DNA from 4 places in the Kitasatospora sp. LaBMicrA B282 genome. Region 2 is predicted to be linked to each of the others. Evidence: riboswitches for the same ligand, from Rfam matches in the RefSeq annotation. Region 2 holds a riboswitch; each other region holds the start of a gene.
What was found. A riboswitch is a leader RNA that binds a small molecule or an ion and turns the genes downstream of it on or off. The one in region 2 is predicted to bind cobalamin.
Positions count from the first base shown of each region.

Region 1: linked by a shared signal. The riboswitch ahead of ACQRUO_RS08835 (HoxN/HupN/NixA family nickel/cobalt transporter) and the one ahead of ACQRUO_RS20675 (cobalamin biosynthesis protein) in region 2 are both predicted to bind cobalamin.
Region 3: linked by a shared signal. The riboswitch ahead of ACQRUO_RS02005 (CoA-acylating methylmalonate-semialdehyde dehydrogenase) and the one ahead of ACQRUO_RS20675 (cobalamin biosynthesis protein) in region 2 are both predicted to bind cobalamin.
Region 4: linked by a shared signal. The riboswitch ahead of ACQRUO_RS09535 (HoxN/HupN/NixA family nickel/cobalt transporter) and the one ahead of ACQRUO_RS20675 (cobalamin biosynthesis protein) in region 2 are both predicted to bind cobalamin.

Region 1 covers NZ_JBNQTI010000021.1:4,505-7,676, forward strand. Annotated here, with positions in the region: gene ACQRUO_RS08825 (peptidase) at 1-606, shown strand, start outside; gene ACQRUO_RS08830 (flagellar hook-length control protein FliK) at 630-1,103, shown strand; adenosylcobalamin (AdoCbl) riboswitch at 1,290-1,433, shown strand; gene ACQRUO_RS08835 (HoxN/HupN/NixA family nickel/cobalt transporter) at 1,493-2,650, shown strand; gene ACQRUO_RS08840 (Y4yA family PLP-dependent enzyme) at 2,766-3,172, shown strand, end outside.
Region 2 covers NZ_JBNQTI010000071.1:3,207-6,378, forward strand. Annotated here, with positions in the region: gene ACQRUO_RS20665 (alpha/beta hydrolase family protein) at 1-164, opposite strand, end outside; gene ACQRUO_RS20670 (helix-turn-helix domain-containing protein) at 378-1,097, opposite strand; cobalamin riboswitch at 1,367-1,499, shown strand; gene ACQRUO_RS20675 (cobalamin biosynthesis protein) at 1,556-2,524, shown strand; gene ACQRUO_RS20680 (cobyric acid synthase) at 2,521-3,172, shown strand, end outside.
Region 3 covers NZ_JBNQTI010000004.1:26,734-29,905, reverse strand. Annotated here, with positions in the region: partial or broken gene ACQRUO_RS02010 (ATP-binding SpoIIE family protein phosphatase) at 1-1,201, shown strand, start outside; cobalamin riboswitch at 1,251-1,425, shown strand; gene ACQRUO_RS02005 (CoA-acylating methylmalonate-semialdehyde dehydrogenase) at 1,631-3,130, shown strand; gene ACQRUO_RS02000 (acyl-CoA dehydrogenase family protein) at 3,127-3,172, shown strand, end outside.
Region 4 covers NZ_JBNQTI010000023.1:35,639-38,810, reverse strand. Annotated here, with positions in the region: gene ACQRUO_RS09550 (MBL fold metallo-hydrolase) at 1-180, shown strand, start outside; gene ACQRUO_RS09545 (LacI family DNA-binding transcriptional regulator) at 165-1,199, shown strand; gene ACQRUO_RS09540 (ArsR/SmtB family transcription factor) at 1,302-1,667, opposite strand; cobalamin riboswitch at 1,778-2,014, shown strand; gene ACQRUO_RS09535 (HoxN/HupN/NixA family nickel/cobalt transporter) at 2,052-3,172, shown strand, end outside.

The DNA of each region.
Region 1 (3,172 bases), on a different contig from region 2:
AGCGGCCGGTTCTCCGACCACTCCCAGTACGGCGACTACAGCAACACCTTCGGCCAGTCGCTCGCCCTGATCGCCCTCGACCGCACCCCCGGCGGCGCCCCGGCGAGCGCCGCCGACTTCCTGGCCGGCAGCGCGTGCGCCGACGGCGGCTTCCCGGCCGCGTTCGGCCAGCCGACCTGCACCAGTGACCCGGACGCCACCGCGATGGCCGTCCAGGCCCTGGCCGCCACCGGCCGTCCGGCCGCCGCCTCGGCCGGCCTCGACTGGCTCACCGCCCACCAGGGCACGGACGGCAGCTTCGCCACCGGTACCGCCACGGCCGGCAACGCCAACAGCACCGGCCTGGCCGGCGAGGCGCTGCTCAGCCAGGGCCGGCTGCTGCCCGGCCTGAAGGCCTGGAGTGCGCTGTACAAGCTCCAGGTCGGCTGCTCCGGCGCCGCCGGCACCCAGGGCGCCATCGCCTACGACAGCACCGGCTTCAACGCCGCCAACGCCGTGCGCGCCACCACCCAGGCGGTGCTCGGCCTCTCCGGCGTCGCCCTGGTCGACCTCAGCGCCCAGGGCGCCAACCCCGCTGCCCCCACCCTCGCCTGCCCCAGCAACTGACGACCAGTCAGAGGAGAGCCGTCATGACCACCAGCACGCCCACCGCCCGCCCGCGCCGCCGCCTGCTCGGCTCGCTCGCCGCCGCGGCCGCCCTCACCGCCGCGCTGCTCGGCGGCACGGCCGCCGCCGCACCCGCCGCGCACGCCGACCCCAGCTGCTCCGGGGTCACCGTCGTGGTCGACTTCACCGCCCTCGGCGGCGGCGTCCAGACCGGCTGCGCCCAGGGCTCGCCGGCCAACGGCCTGGCCGCCCTGACCGGTGCCGGCTTCAGCTACGGCTTCGTGCCGCGCTTCCCGGGCTTCATCTGCGCGATCAACACCCAGCCCGACCCGTGCAACGGCGCCCCCGCCACCGCCTACTGGTCCTACTGGCACGCCACTCCCGGTGGTTCGTGGACCTACAGCGACCTCGGCGCCGCGAGCTACACCCCGGCCCCCGGCACCGACGAGGGCTGGTCCTTCGGCGCCGGCACCGCCCCGGGCATCACCGCGCCGTAACCCGCCTGCCGCCGAGGGGTTGCCGCCGCCGCAGGGCGACGGCAACCCCGCGACCGGGACCGGTCGTTGGGGGATCAGCTCGCCGCCTCGAACGGAAGCTGACCGTGGACTGGGAGTTCCCGGGGTGTTGAGCTGGGCGGACTTGAGGACGGCTCGAGCGGCTCACTAGGCTGGCAAGGTTGCAGCTGCCAGCTGTGACGGTGCGCCAGTAGCGAAGTCCGGTGTGAACCCGGCACTGTCCCGCAACGGTGATGCCCCTCGACGGGGACGAGCCCGGTCGCCTGCTGCCGCACCTCGGATTCCCCGCCTCGTCGGAAGGACGGAACCGCTCGGCCCATCGAGGCCGCCTCGGGTGCCGCCCTGTCCGCGAGCATCCCGAGGAGGATGCCTTGACCGCACCGGCAACCCGGTTCAGATCGATCCGCGACGCGCTGCACCCGTCGGAGTGGGGGCGCCTGGGCATCATGGCCCTGGTGATCCTCGCCCTCAACGGCTTCGGCTGGGGCATCTTCGTCTTCGCCGTCCTGCCGCACCACTTCCACTACGACGGCCTCGGCATCGGCATGGGCGTCGCGTTCACCGCGTGGACGCTGGGCGCCCGGCACGCCTTCGACGCCGACCACATCTCGGCGATCGACAACGTCACCCGCAAGCTGATGGCGGACAAGAAGCGCCCGCTGGGCACCGGCTTCTTCTTCGCCCTGGGCCACTCCACCATCATCTGCGTGGTCGGCATCGGCATCACCGTCGCGGCCAAGGCCGTCTTCGGGGCGATGGTCGACCCGAACTCCACCTACGAGACCGTCGGCGGTGTCATCGGCACCGTCACCTCGGCGAGCTTCCTCTACCTCATCGCCCTGCTCAACCTGATCGTGCTGGCCGGCATCATCAAGGTCTTCCGCGCGATGCGCCAGGGCACCTTCAACGAGGAGGAGCTGGAGCACCAGCTCCAGCAGCGCGGGCTGATGTACCGCTTCTTCGGCCGCTTCATGCGCACGATCAAGCACACCTGGCAGATGTTCTTCGTCGGCCTGATCTTCGGCATCGGGTTCGACACCGCCACCGAGGTCGTGCTGCTCGCCGCGACCGCCTACGCCGCCAGCTCCGGCCTGCCGTTCTACGCCGTCCTCGCGCTGCCGCTGCTCTTCGCCGGCGGCATGACGCTGTTCGACACCCTGGACGGCTGCTTCATGAACTTCGCCTACGGCTGGGCCTTCGCCAACCCCGTCCGCAAGGTGTACTACAACCTCGTCATCACCGGTCTGTCGATCGCGGCGGCCTTCCTGATCGGCACCATCGAGATGTTCGGCGTGCTCACCTCCGAGCTGCACCTGAGCGGTCCGTTCTGGGACTTCATGGCGAACTTCGACATCAACAAGGCCGGATTCGCGATCGCCGGGCTCTTCGCGGCGACCTGGATCGTCGCCGTGCTCTACTGGCGCTTCGGCAAGGTCGAGGCCCGCTGGACGCCCAAGCCGGTCACGGCAGTGGCCGGGGGGCCGGCAGTCGCGCCCGCAGCCGCGGCGGTGGTGGAAGCGAAGGAGTAGGCGTAGCGGCCCGTGTGCGAGGTGTCCGACAGGTGGCCTGTCGTCGAACGCCCGAAGCGATTACCGTGATCGGGCACCTCGTTCACACGCGAGAGGCGGGGGGAGTCTCGTCGCCATGCAGCACCTGCCACCACGGTTACCGCCATCGGACCCCGCACCACCCGATCCCGACCCGCCGTACCCCGACCTGCCGAGCCCGGAACCCCTGTACCTGGAACCGCGGCTCGAACCACGCCTGCGGTCGGCCCTGGAGGCGACCGAGCTGCTGCACTCGCTGGTGGACGCGCTCGGCTCCCCGCTCAACATCGTGCTCCCCGAGCAACTGGCCGAGAACGTCACCCGGTTCCGCGCGGTCTACCGGCGCCACCACCTGGCGGGGCGGATCCACTACGCGCACAAGGCGAACCGCTCGAGCGCGCTGGTCCGCCGCCTCGCCGCCACCGAGGCCGGCATCGACGTCGCCTCGACGGGCGAACTGCAGCACGCGCTCGGCGCCGGCTTCACCGGCGACCGGATCATGGC
Region 2 (3,172 bases):
CCCACCCGGTGCACCCGCAGCGCGGGCTCGCCCACCGGCGCCCCGCTCTCGGCGAGCTCGGGGCGCAGGCTCAGGTCGGAGACCCGGCGCCCGATCAGCAGGACGGCCGCACCCGCGGCGGCGGCGACGGCGGTGGCCGCGACGGCGGCGGTTCCCCAACGCATGGCTCTCCCCACGGTGGTGACCGGGATTCGGTGTCTGGGATTCGGTGTCTGGGATTCGGTGTCTGGGATTCGGAGACGACCGTCCCAGTCCACCCCGCCCCCGCCCACCCGGCCACCGCAGCGCCGCCGTCCGGGCAGCGGCAGCTCACCTGCCTCACCTACACCTGGCCCGCCACGCCGGCCGCCCCAGCGGGATCCCCGCCCACGCCCGCCTCAGACCTTCAGCGCGCCCCGGTAGCGCCGGGCCAGCAGGGACCAGAAGCGGTCGACCGGGGACGCCCCCGCCTCCGTCGCCTGGCCCGTGGCGGGTGCGGGGCCGCCCCAGTTGCCGGTGCCCCAGTGGCCGCTGGTGGCCTGGCGCTCGTTCTGCAGGGCCGCGAGCACCCCGGCCAGGGTGTCCGCGGGCACCGGGAGGAGGCGGGACACCGGCTTCAGCTGGGCCTGCCAGCGGCCGTCCAGGCACTGGCGCACCCGCTGCTCCAGTTCGGCGTCCGCGCCCTGCAGCCGGACCAGGTCGCGCAGGCTCACCTCGAGCGCCTCGCAGAGGGCGGCGCTCTGTTCCGGGTCGCCGGTCCAGCGCCCGCTCAGCTCGGCGGCGGCGTAGCCGCGCAGGCCCATGCCGATCCGGCTCGCGGCCTGCTGCTGGGTCAGTTCCCGGGCCACCCGGAAGTCGCGCAGGGCGACCGGGGTGGTGCCCATCAGTTCGGCCGCCGGGCACCAGAGCGCCCGGCCGAGGGCGATCAGCTCGTCCTCGGTGGGGCGGATCTCGCCGTTCTCCCAGCCGGCCACGTGGGTGGGCAGCAGTCGCACCCCGTGCGCGGCCAGCGCGTGGGCCACCTGGTCGGTGGTCAGGCCGAGCAGGACCCGGTGCTCGCGCGCGGCGTGCGGGGAGAACGGGACCGGGGTGGGGGCCGGCGGCCGGCTTCTTCGCATGCGCCGACGCTAGGGCCGGGGCCGCCGGGCCCCCAGCCGCTGAACGCACGAAGCCGGGTTCTGGGCCGTCTGCCGCCCTTGGACGAATCACCAGCGCGGCCCCCACGACCTGCACCGGGGATCGGAGGTCCTCACGCTTCCGGCCCGCGGCCCGCTGGTGTGACCCCGGGCGACCGCCGGTGACCTCGTGTGAGCAAGACGGCCGGTGACCTGGTTGACTCCCGCTTCGCGGGCGTGATGGGATCCTTGGGCCGAACGGAGGCAAGGAGAGGAAGCCGGTGCGAATCCGGCGCGGTCCCGCCACTGTCACCGGGAGCACGCCCGACACACGGTCACGGCGGTCCGTCACAGGGCCGCGGGAAGGCCCGGGCGTGCGTCAACCACCCGGGGAGCCAGGAGACTCTCGCCGCCGGTCACGTCGATCCAGGGCGCGGACCCTGAGTGAGGACACGCAACAGATGGCGGGGGTACTCCACCGCGCGCTGCCGTACGCCGTGGGCGCCCTGGCCGGCTACGCCGCCGACGCCCGGTTCGGCGACCCCGAACGCGGCCACCCGGTGGCACTCTTCGGCCGGGCCGCCGGCCGCCTGGAGCGCACGCTGTGGCGCGACCACCGGGGCGCGGGCGCCCTGCACACCGCGCTGAGCGTGGGCGCGGTCGCCGCCGGCGCCCACGGACTCACCCGACTGCTCGGCCGCGAACGGGCCGCGGGCACCGCCCTGCTGACCGCCGGTGCCACCTTCAGCGTGCTCGGCGGCAGTTCGCTGGTCCGCGAGGCCCGCACGGTCGGCGCCGCGCTGCAGGCCGGCGACCTGGCCGCCGCCCGCCGCCGGCTGCCGCACCTGTGCGGGCGCGACCCGAGCGCGCTGGACGAGCAGCAGATCGCCCGCGCGGTGGTCGAGTCGGTGGCCGAGAACACCGCCGACGCCGTGGTCAACGCCCTGGTCTGGGGTGCGGTCGCGGGCGCGCCCGGGCTGCTGGCCTTCCGCGCGGTCAACACCCTGGACGCGATGGTTGGTCACAAGTCCCCGCGCTACCGCCGGTTCGGCTGGGCGGCGGCCCGCCTGGACGACGTGGCCGGCTGGCCGGGCGCCCGGCTGACCGCGCTGCTCACCGTGGCCGCCGCCGAGCAGCGCGACCGGGCCTGGCGGGTCTGGCGCCGGGACGGCTCCGCGCACCCCAGTCCGAACGCGGGCCAGGCCGAGTCCTCCTTCGCCGGCGCGCTCGGGGTGCGGCTCGGCGGCACCCTGCAGTATGGGGAGCGCACCGAGCACCGCCCGGTGCTGGGCGCCGAGCTGCGCCCGGTCGCGGTGACCGACATCGAACGCGCCTGCCGGCTCTCCCGCCGGGTCGGGCTGCTGGCACTGGGGACCACGGTGGCGGTGCGGACCGCCGTGCTGTCGCTGTCGCGGAGGGGACGCACGTGAGCAACGCGTTGTTGGTGGCCGGGACCACCTCGGACGCCGGGAAGAGCGTGGTGACCGCCGGCATCTGCCGCTGGCTGGTCCGCCGGGGCGTCAAGGTGGCGCCGTTCAAGGCGCAGAACATGTCGCTCAACTCGATGGTCACCCTGGACGGCGCCGAGATCGGCCGGGCCCAGGTGATGCAGGCGCAGGCCGCCCGGGTCGAGCCGGAGGCGGCGATGAACCCGGTGCTGCTCAAGCCCGGCGCGGACGGCCGCAGCCAGGTGGTGCTGCTCGGCAGGCCGATCGCCGAGGTCGGCGCGCTGGACTACCGGCAGCGCAAGCCCTACCTGTTGGAGCGCTCGCTGGAGTGCCTGGCCGACCTGCGCCGCCGGTTCGACGTGGTGGTCTGCGAGGGCGCCGGCTCGCCGGCCGAGATCAACCTGCGCGACGGGGACATCGCCAACATGGGCCTGGCCCGGGCCGCCGGGCTGCCGGTGGTGGTGGTCGGCGACATCGACCGCGGCGGGGTGTTCGCCGCGATGTTCGGCACCCTGGCGCTGCTCTGCGCCGAGGACCAGGCGCTGGTGGCCGGCTGGCTGGTGAACAAGTTCCGCGGCGACGCCCGGCTGCTGAAGCCCGGCCTGGACATGCTGCACGAGCTGACCGGCC
Region 3 (3,172 bases), on a different contig from region 2:
GCTGCCGCGCCGGCTGCCCGAGCAGAGCGCCGTCGAGCTGGCCCACCGCTACCGTCCGGCCGCCGCCGGGGTGCGCGGCGACTGGTTCGACGTGATCCCGCTGCCCGGGGCCCGGGTCGCGCTGGTGGTGGGCGACGTGGTGGGTCACGGCCTGCACGCCGCCGCCACCATGGGGCGGCTGCGCACGGCCGTGCAGAACTTCGCCGCCCTCGACCTGCCGCCGGACGAACTCCTCGGGCACCTGGACGAGTTGGTGGCGTACCTGGACCAGGAGGCCGACACCCGCCACGGGGCCGACGGCCGTGCGGGCGCCGACGGCCATGGCGGGGCCGACCGTCGTCAGGGCGCCGACGGCCTCGACGACCGTGACGCAGCGGACGTCCCGCTGCCGATCAGTGGTGCCGGCTGCCTGTACGCGGTCTACGACCCGACCACCGGCACCGCCACCCTGGCCCGGGCCGGCCACCCGCTGCCCGTCCTGGTCCACCCGGTCGGCACCGTGGAGTTCCTCGACCTGCCGGCCGGTCCGCCGCTGGGCCTGGGCGGCCTGCCGTTCCAGGCGCTGGAGGTCCGCCTGCCGCCGGGCAGCAGCCTGGTCATGTACACCGACGGCCTGGTCGAGGACGCCGACCACGCCATCGGCAGTGGCCTCGACGTGCTCTCCGCCGTGCTCGCCCACCCCGACCGCAGCCCGCAGGAGATCTGCGACGCCCTGCTGCGCGAACTCGCCGGCGACCGGGCGGGTGACGACATCGCGCTGCTGGTGGCCCGCACCCGGCTGCTGCCCGCCGACCGGATCGCGGAGTGGGACGTGCCGGCTGACCCCATCGCGGTCGCCCACGTCCGGGCCGCCGCCACCGCCCAGTTGACCCGCTGGGGCCTGGGCGAGGCGGTGTTCACCACCGAACTGGTGCTCAGCGAACTGGTGACCAACGCGATCCGCTACGGCCGCCCGCCGATCCGGCTCCGCCTGATCCACGACTCCTCGCTGATCTGCGAGGTCGCCGACGCCGCCAGCACCGCCCCGCACCTGCGGTACGCGGCGGAGGAGGACGAAGGCGGCCGCGGCCTCTTCCTGGTGGCCCGACTCACCCACCGCTGGGGCACCCGCTACACGCCGCGCGGCAAGGTCATCTGGGCGGAGCAGACCCTCGCCGGGCCGGCGCCGCAGTCGAGCGCGGGTCGGGGCAGCATCGGGTGATCGAGGGCACGTGCGGGTGGCTCTGGACTTACTAGGACGTCCAACTATATGGTCGTGACAGGTCCGCGGTGTCAGGGAAGCCGGTGTGAGTCCGGCACGGTCCCGCCACTGTGACCGGGGAGTGCGTCCTCGCAGGAGTCATGGCCACTGGCAGCCAGCCGGGAAGGCCCGAGGGCGGGCGTCGATCCGGGAGTCAGGATACCGGCCGCGGATGGTTCGTGTTTTCCACGAGGATGGAGACGACACGCATGACTCAGGGCCGTTCGCTGTCTGCCGCCCCTGGCTGTCCTGTGCCGACCGACCGGGCCCACCTGGCCTGACGGTCCGTCAACTCTGCTGCTGACTGCTGCCCTGGTGCGCCACCGTGCGCCGGGTGGTCGGCGGTGCTCTCCACTCCTCCTCTCCCACCCATGACGAGAGAAGGAACCGATGGTCCGAGAACTCACCCACTTCGTCGCCGGCAAGCGGCTCCCCGGCGCCTCCGGGCGCTTCGGCGACGTGTACGACCCCAACACCGGGCAGGTGCAGGCCCGGGTGCCGCTGGCGAGCCGCGCCGAGGTCGAGGCAGTGATCGCCGACGCCGAGCAGGCCCAGCAGGGCTGGGCGGCCTGGAACCCGCAGCGCCGGGCCCGGGTGCTGCTGCGCTTCCTGCAGCTGGTCGACCAGGAGAAGGACGAGCTGGCCCGGTTGCTCTCCGCCGAGCACGGCAAGACCGTCGCCGACGCGCACGGCGACATCCAGCGCGGGCTGGAGGTGGTGGAGTTCGCCGCCGGGATCCCACACCTGCTGAAGGGCGAGTTCACCGACAACGCCGGCACCGGCATCGACGTGTACTCGATGCGCCAGCCGCTCGGCGTGGTGGCGGGCATCACCCCGTTCAACTTCCCGGCGATGATCCCGCTCTGGAAGGCGGCCCCCGCGCTGGCCTGCGGCAACGCGTTCGTCCTCAAGCCCTCCGAGCGGGACCCCTCGGTGCCGCTGCGACTCGCCGAGCTCTTCCTCGAGGCGGGCCTGCCGGCGGGCGTGCTCAACGTGGTGAACGGCGACAAGGAAGCGGTGGACACGCTGCTGGAGGACCCGCGGGTCCAGGCGATCGGGTTCGTCGGCTCCACGCCGATCGCCCAGTACGTCTACGCCACGGCCGCCGCCCACGGCAAGCGGGCGCAGTGCTTCGGCGGCGCCAAGAACCACATGATCGTGATGCCGGACGCCGACCTCGACCAGGCGGCCGACGCGCTGATCGGCGCCGGGTACGGATCGGCGGGCGAGCGGTGCATGGCGATCTCGGTCGCCGTGCCGGTGGGGGAGCAGACCGCCGACGCGCTGGTGGCGAAGCTGACCGAGCGGATCGCCGCGCTGAAGGTCGGCCGCTCGGACGACCCGGCGGCGGACTTCGGCCCGCTGGTCACCCGCGAGGCGCGCGACCGGGTCCGCGACTACATCGACCACGGCGTCCGGGAGGGTGCCGAACTCGTCGTCGACGGACGGGGCTTCCAGCTGGCCGGTCACGAGGACGGCTACTTCCTCGGTGCCTCGCTCTTCGACCGGGTGACCCCGGACATGCGGATCTACCGGGAGGAGATCTTCGGTCCGGTGCTCACCGTGGTCCGCGCCGCCGACTACGAGGAGGCGCTGCGCCTGCCCAGCGAGCACGAGTACGGCAACGGCGTGGCGATCTACACCCGGGACGGCGACACCGCCCGCGACTTCGCCCGCCGGGTGAACACCGGGATGATCGGCGTCAACGTGCCGATCCCGGTGCCGATCGCGTACCACACCTTCGGCGGCTGGAAGCGCTCGATGTTCGGCGACCTCAACCAGCACGGTCCGGACTCGATCCGCTTCTACACCCGCACCCGCACCATCACCTCGCGCTGGCCCTCGGGGGTCAAGGAGGGCGCGAGCTTCACCATCCCCACGATGGAGTGAGTCCCGTGCACGATCTGACGCAGGATCAACTCGCCATCAGCG
Region 4 (3,172 bases), on a different contig from region 2:
CGGGCGGTCGCCGGGCGGCGCGGGGTGCACCGGTACGACGACTTCGTCCTCTACAACGAGCCGCGCAGGCTCGACATGCTCCGGCTGCAGGCCCGCGGACTGCTGCACAAGGGCTGGTCTACGCTGACCGGCGGCCTGCGCCGCGCGGAAGGGCACGGGGCACCGTGGGCGTCACGCTGAGCGAGGTCGCGCGGCACGCCGGGGTGTCGCCGGCGACGGCGTCGCGGGCGCTGAACGGCTCGGCCCGGGCGGTGGGCCAGGAGCTGGCGGACCGGGTGCGGGCCAGCGCCGCGGAGCTCGGGTACCTGCCGAACGCGGCCGCCCAGGCGCTGGCCCGGTCGACCACGGCGCACGTCGGCCTGCTGCTGCCCGACATCGGCGACCCGGCCGGTGCGGCGATCGCCCGCGGGGTGTCCGGCGCGGCCGCCGCCGCCGGACTGCTGCCGCTGCTGGTGGAGACCGACGGCGACCCGGACGCCCAACTGCGCGGCATCCTGGCGTTGCGCGGCCAGCGGGTGCGGGCCGTCGTGCTGGCCGGGTCCGCGTTCACCGACCCGGCCGCGGCCCGCGCGATCGACGCGGCGCTGGCCGCCTACCGGGCCGACGGGGGCCGGGTCGCGGGCATCACCGAGCAGGGGGCGGAGCACGCCTGCGTGCTGCCGGAGAGCGAGGCCGGCGCTGCCGCGCTGGCCCGCACGATGGCGGGTCTCGGGCACCGCCGGTTCGCGGTGATCGCCGGCCCGCGCCGGTACCGGGTGTCGGCGGACCGGCTGGCGGGGGTGCGCTCGGCGCTGACGGAGGCGGGGATCGGGCTGGGACCGCAGGACGTCCGGCACGCCGAGCCGACCAGGGCCGGCGGTCGGCGGGCGATCGCCGACCTGCTGGACGGCCGGCCGGTCGAGCGGTGGCCGAGCTGCGTGCTGGCCCTCGCCGACCTCTGTGCGACGGGGGTGCTGGCGGAACTGCGTGAGCGCGGGGTGCCGGTGCCGGGGCGGATCTCGGTGGCGGGGTTCGAGGACCTGCCGTCGGCCGCCGACCTGGTGCCCGCGCTGACCACGGTGCGGCTGCCGCTGGAGCAGTTGGGGAGCGAGGCGGTCCGGCTGGCCCTGGCCGACCCGCCGCCGGGGGTCGCCCCGGCCCGGTTGCGGCTGCCGGCCCGGGTGGTGCTGCGGGCCAGCACCGGCGCCCCGCCGCGCTGAGCGGGCCTTGGGCCACCGAGGGCCCGCTCAGTGCACCTCGGGTCACCGAGGCGGGCAACCACACGCTGAGCGGGCCTCAGCCCACCTGGCCGGGCACTCTGCTCACTCCGTGTGCGGCAGCGCGGGGATCGGGTCGAGCAGGGCGGCCACCGCCGGGTCGGCCAGCCGGTAGCGCACCACCCGCCCGTCCTTGGCCGCCGTCACGGTGCCCGAGGTGCGCAGGATGCGCAGCGTCTGGGAGACCGCGGTCTCGCTGATGCCGGTGGCGATCGCCAGGTCCGAGACGGCGATCGGCCCGGCCCGGTGCACCGCCAGCAGCACCGCGAGCCGCCCGGGCTCGGCGAGCAGGGCGAAGCGGGCGGCCCAACTGCGCACGTCGCTCGGGTCGCCGATGCCGGCGACGGCCGCGCAGACCGTGTGCTCGTCGATGGGGCGCCGGTGCGCGCGCTCCTCCGGTACCAGGTGCATGGCCCCATCTTCGCCTCGGGCGCCACTGCTGTCCAAAACCCGCCGGCCCCGGCTGTGACCTGCGACACCTGCGTACCTGCGCAGGCTTGTGGTGATCACCGCCCGGGCCCTACGGTGTCCCCCGCCGTGGTGCTCGGGAAGACCGGTGCGCTGGGTCGGACGCGTTGGACGCGTTCGACGCAGGAGTCCGGAGCGGCCCTCGCCACTGTGATCAGGAAGTCCGAACCGCCACACCCACCGCCCCGCGCGGTGGGCGGCCACTGGGCGCCGCGTGCGCCTGGGAAGGCCGGGCACGTTCGGACGTTCGACCTGTCAGCCAGGAGACCGGCCACGGCACCGCATGACGAGTAACTGTCCACGAGGTGCTGGAGAGGCTGTCCCAGGATGACCCTGCCCGAAACCGCTGTGCTGAAGTCCCCCGCGAGTACCACCGCCACGTCGTTGCGGTGGGAGAGGAAGGACTGGATACGCACCGGCGGCCTGATCGCGGTCATCGCCGCGATGCACATCGTCGCCTTCGGCGTCCTGATCACCATGGTCGCCCCGCACCACTACGCCGTCGGCACCCAGGTGTTCGGCCTCGGACTCGGCGTCACCACCTACACCCTGGGCATGCGGCACGCCTTCGACGCCGACCACATCGCGGCGATCGACAACACCACCCGCAAGCTGATGGCGGACGGCAAGCGACCGGTCTCGGTCGGCTTCTGGTTCGCCCTCGGCCACTCCACCATCGTCTGCCTGCTGGCCGGCCTGGTCGCCGCCGGTGCGCACATCGCCACCACGCTGACCAGCGACACCTCCAGCACCAAGCAGCTGCTGGGCGTGGTGTCCACCAGCGTCTCCGGTGGCTTCCTGTACCTGATCGCCGCGCTCAACCTGGTGTCGCTGGCCGGGATCTACCGGGTCTTCAAGGACATGCGGGCCGGCCAGTTCGACGAGCACGAGCTGGAGAAGCACCTGGACAACCGCGGCTTCCTGAACCGCATCCTCGGCCGGCTGACCAAGTCCATCACCCGCCCCGGCCAGATGTTCCCGATCGGGCTGCTGTTCGGCCTCGGCTTCGACACCGCCACCGAGGTGGTGCTGCTGGCCATGGCCGGCTCCGGCGCCGCGGCGGGCCTGCCCTGGTACGCGATCCTCTGCCTGCCGCTGCTGTTCGCCTCCGGGATGAGCCTGTTCGACACCCTCGACGGCACCTTCATGAACTTCGCCTACCACTGGGCGTTCTCCAACCCGACCCGCAAGGTCTACTACAACCTCACCATCACCGGGCTCTCGATCGCCGTCGCCTTCCTGATCGGCACCATCGAGCTCATCGGCGTGCTGCACGACCAGCTGGACCTCAGCGACCCGGTGACCAACTGGATCTCCGGCATCGACCTGAACAACGTCGGGTTCGTCATCGTCGGCCTGTTCGTGGTGGTCTGGGCCTGCGCGCTGGCGTACTGGCGGCTGGCGAAGGTGGAGCAGCGCTGGCCCAAGCGCGACGCCGCCGACGCTTG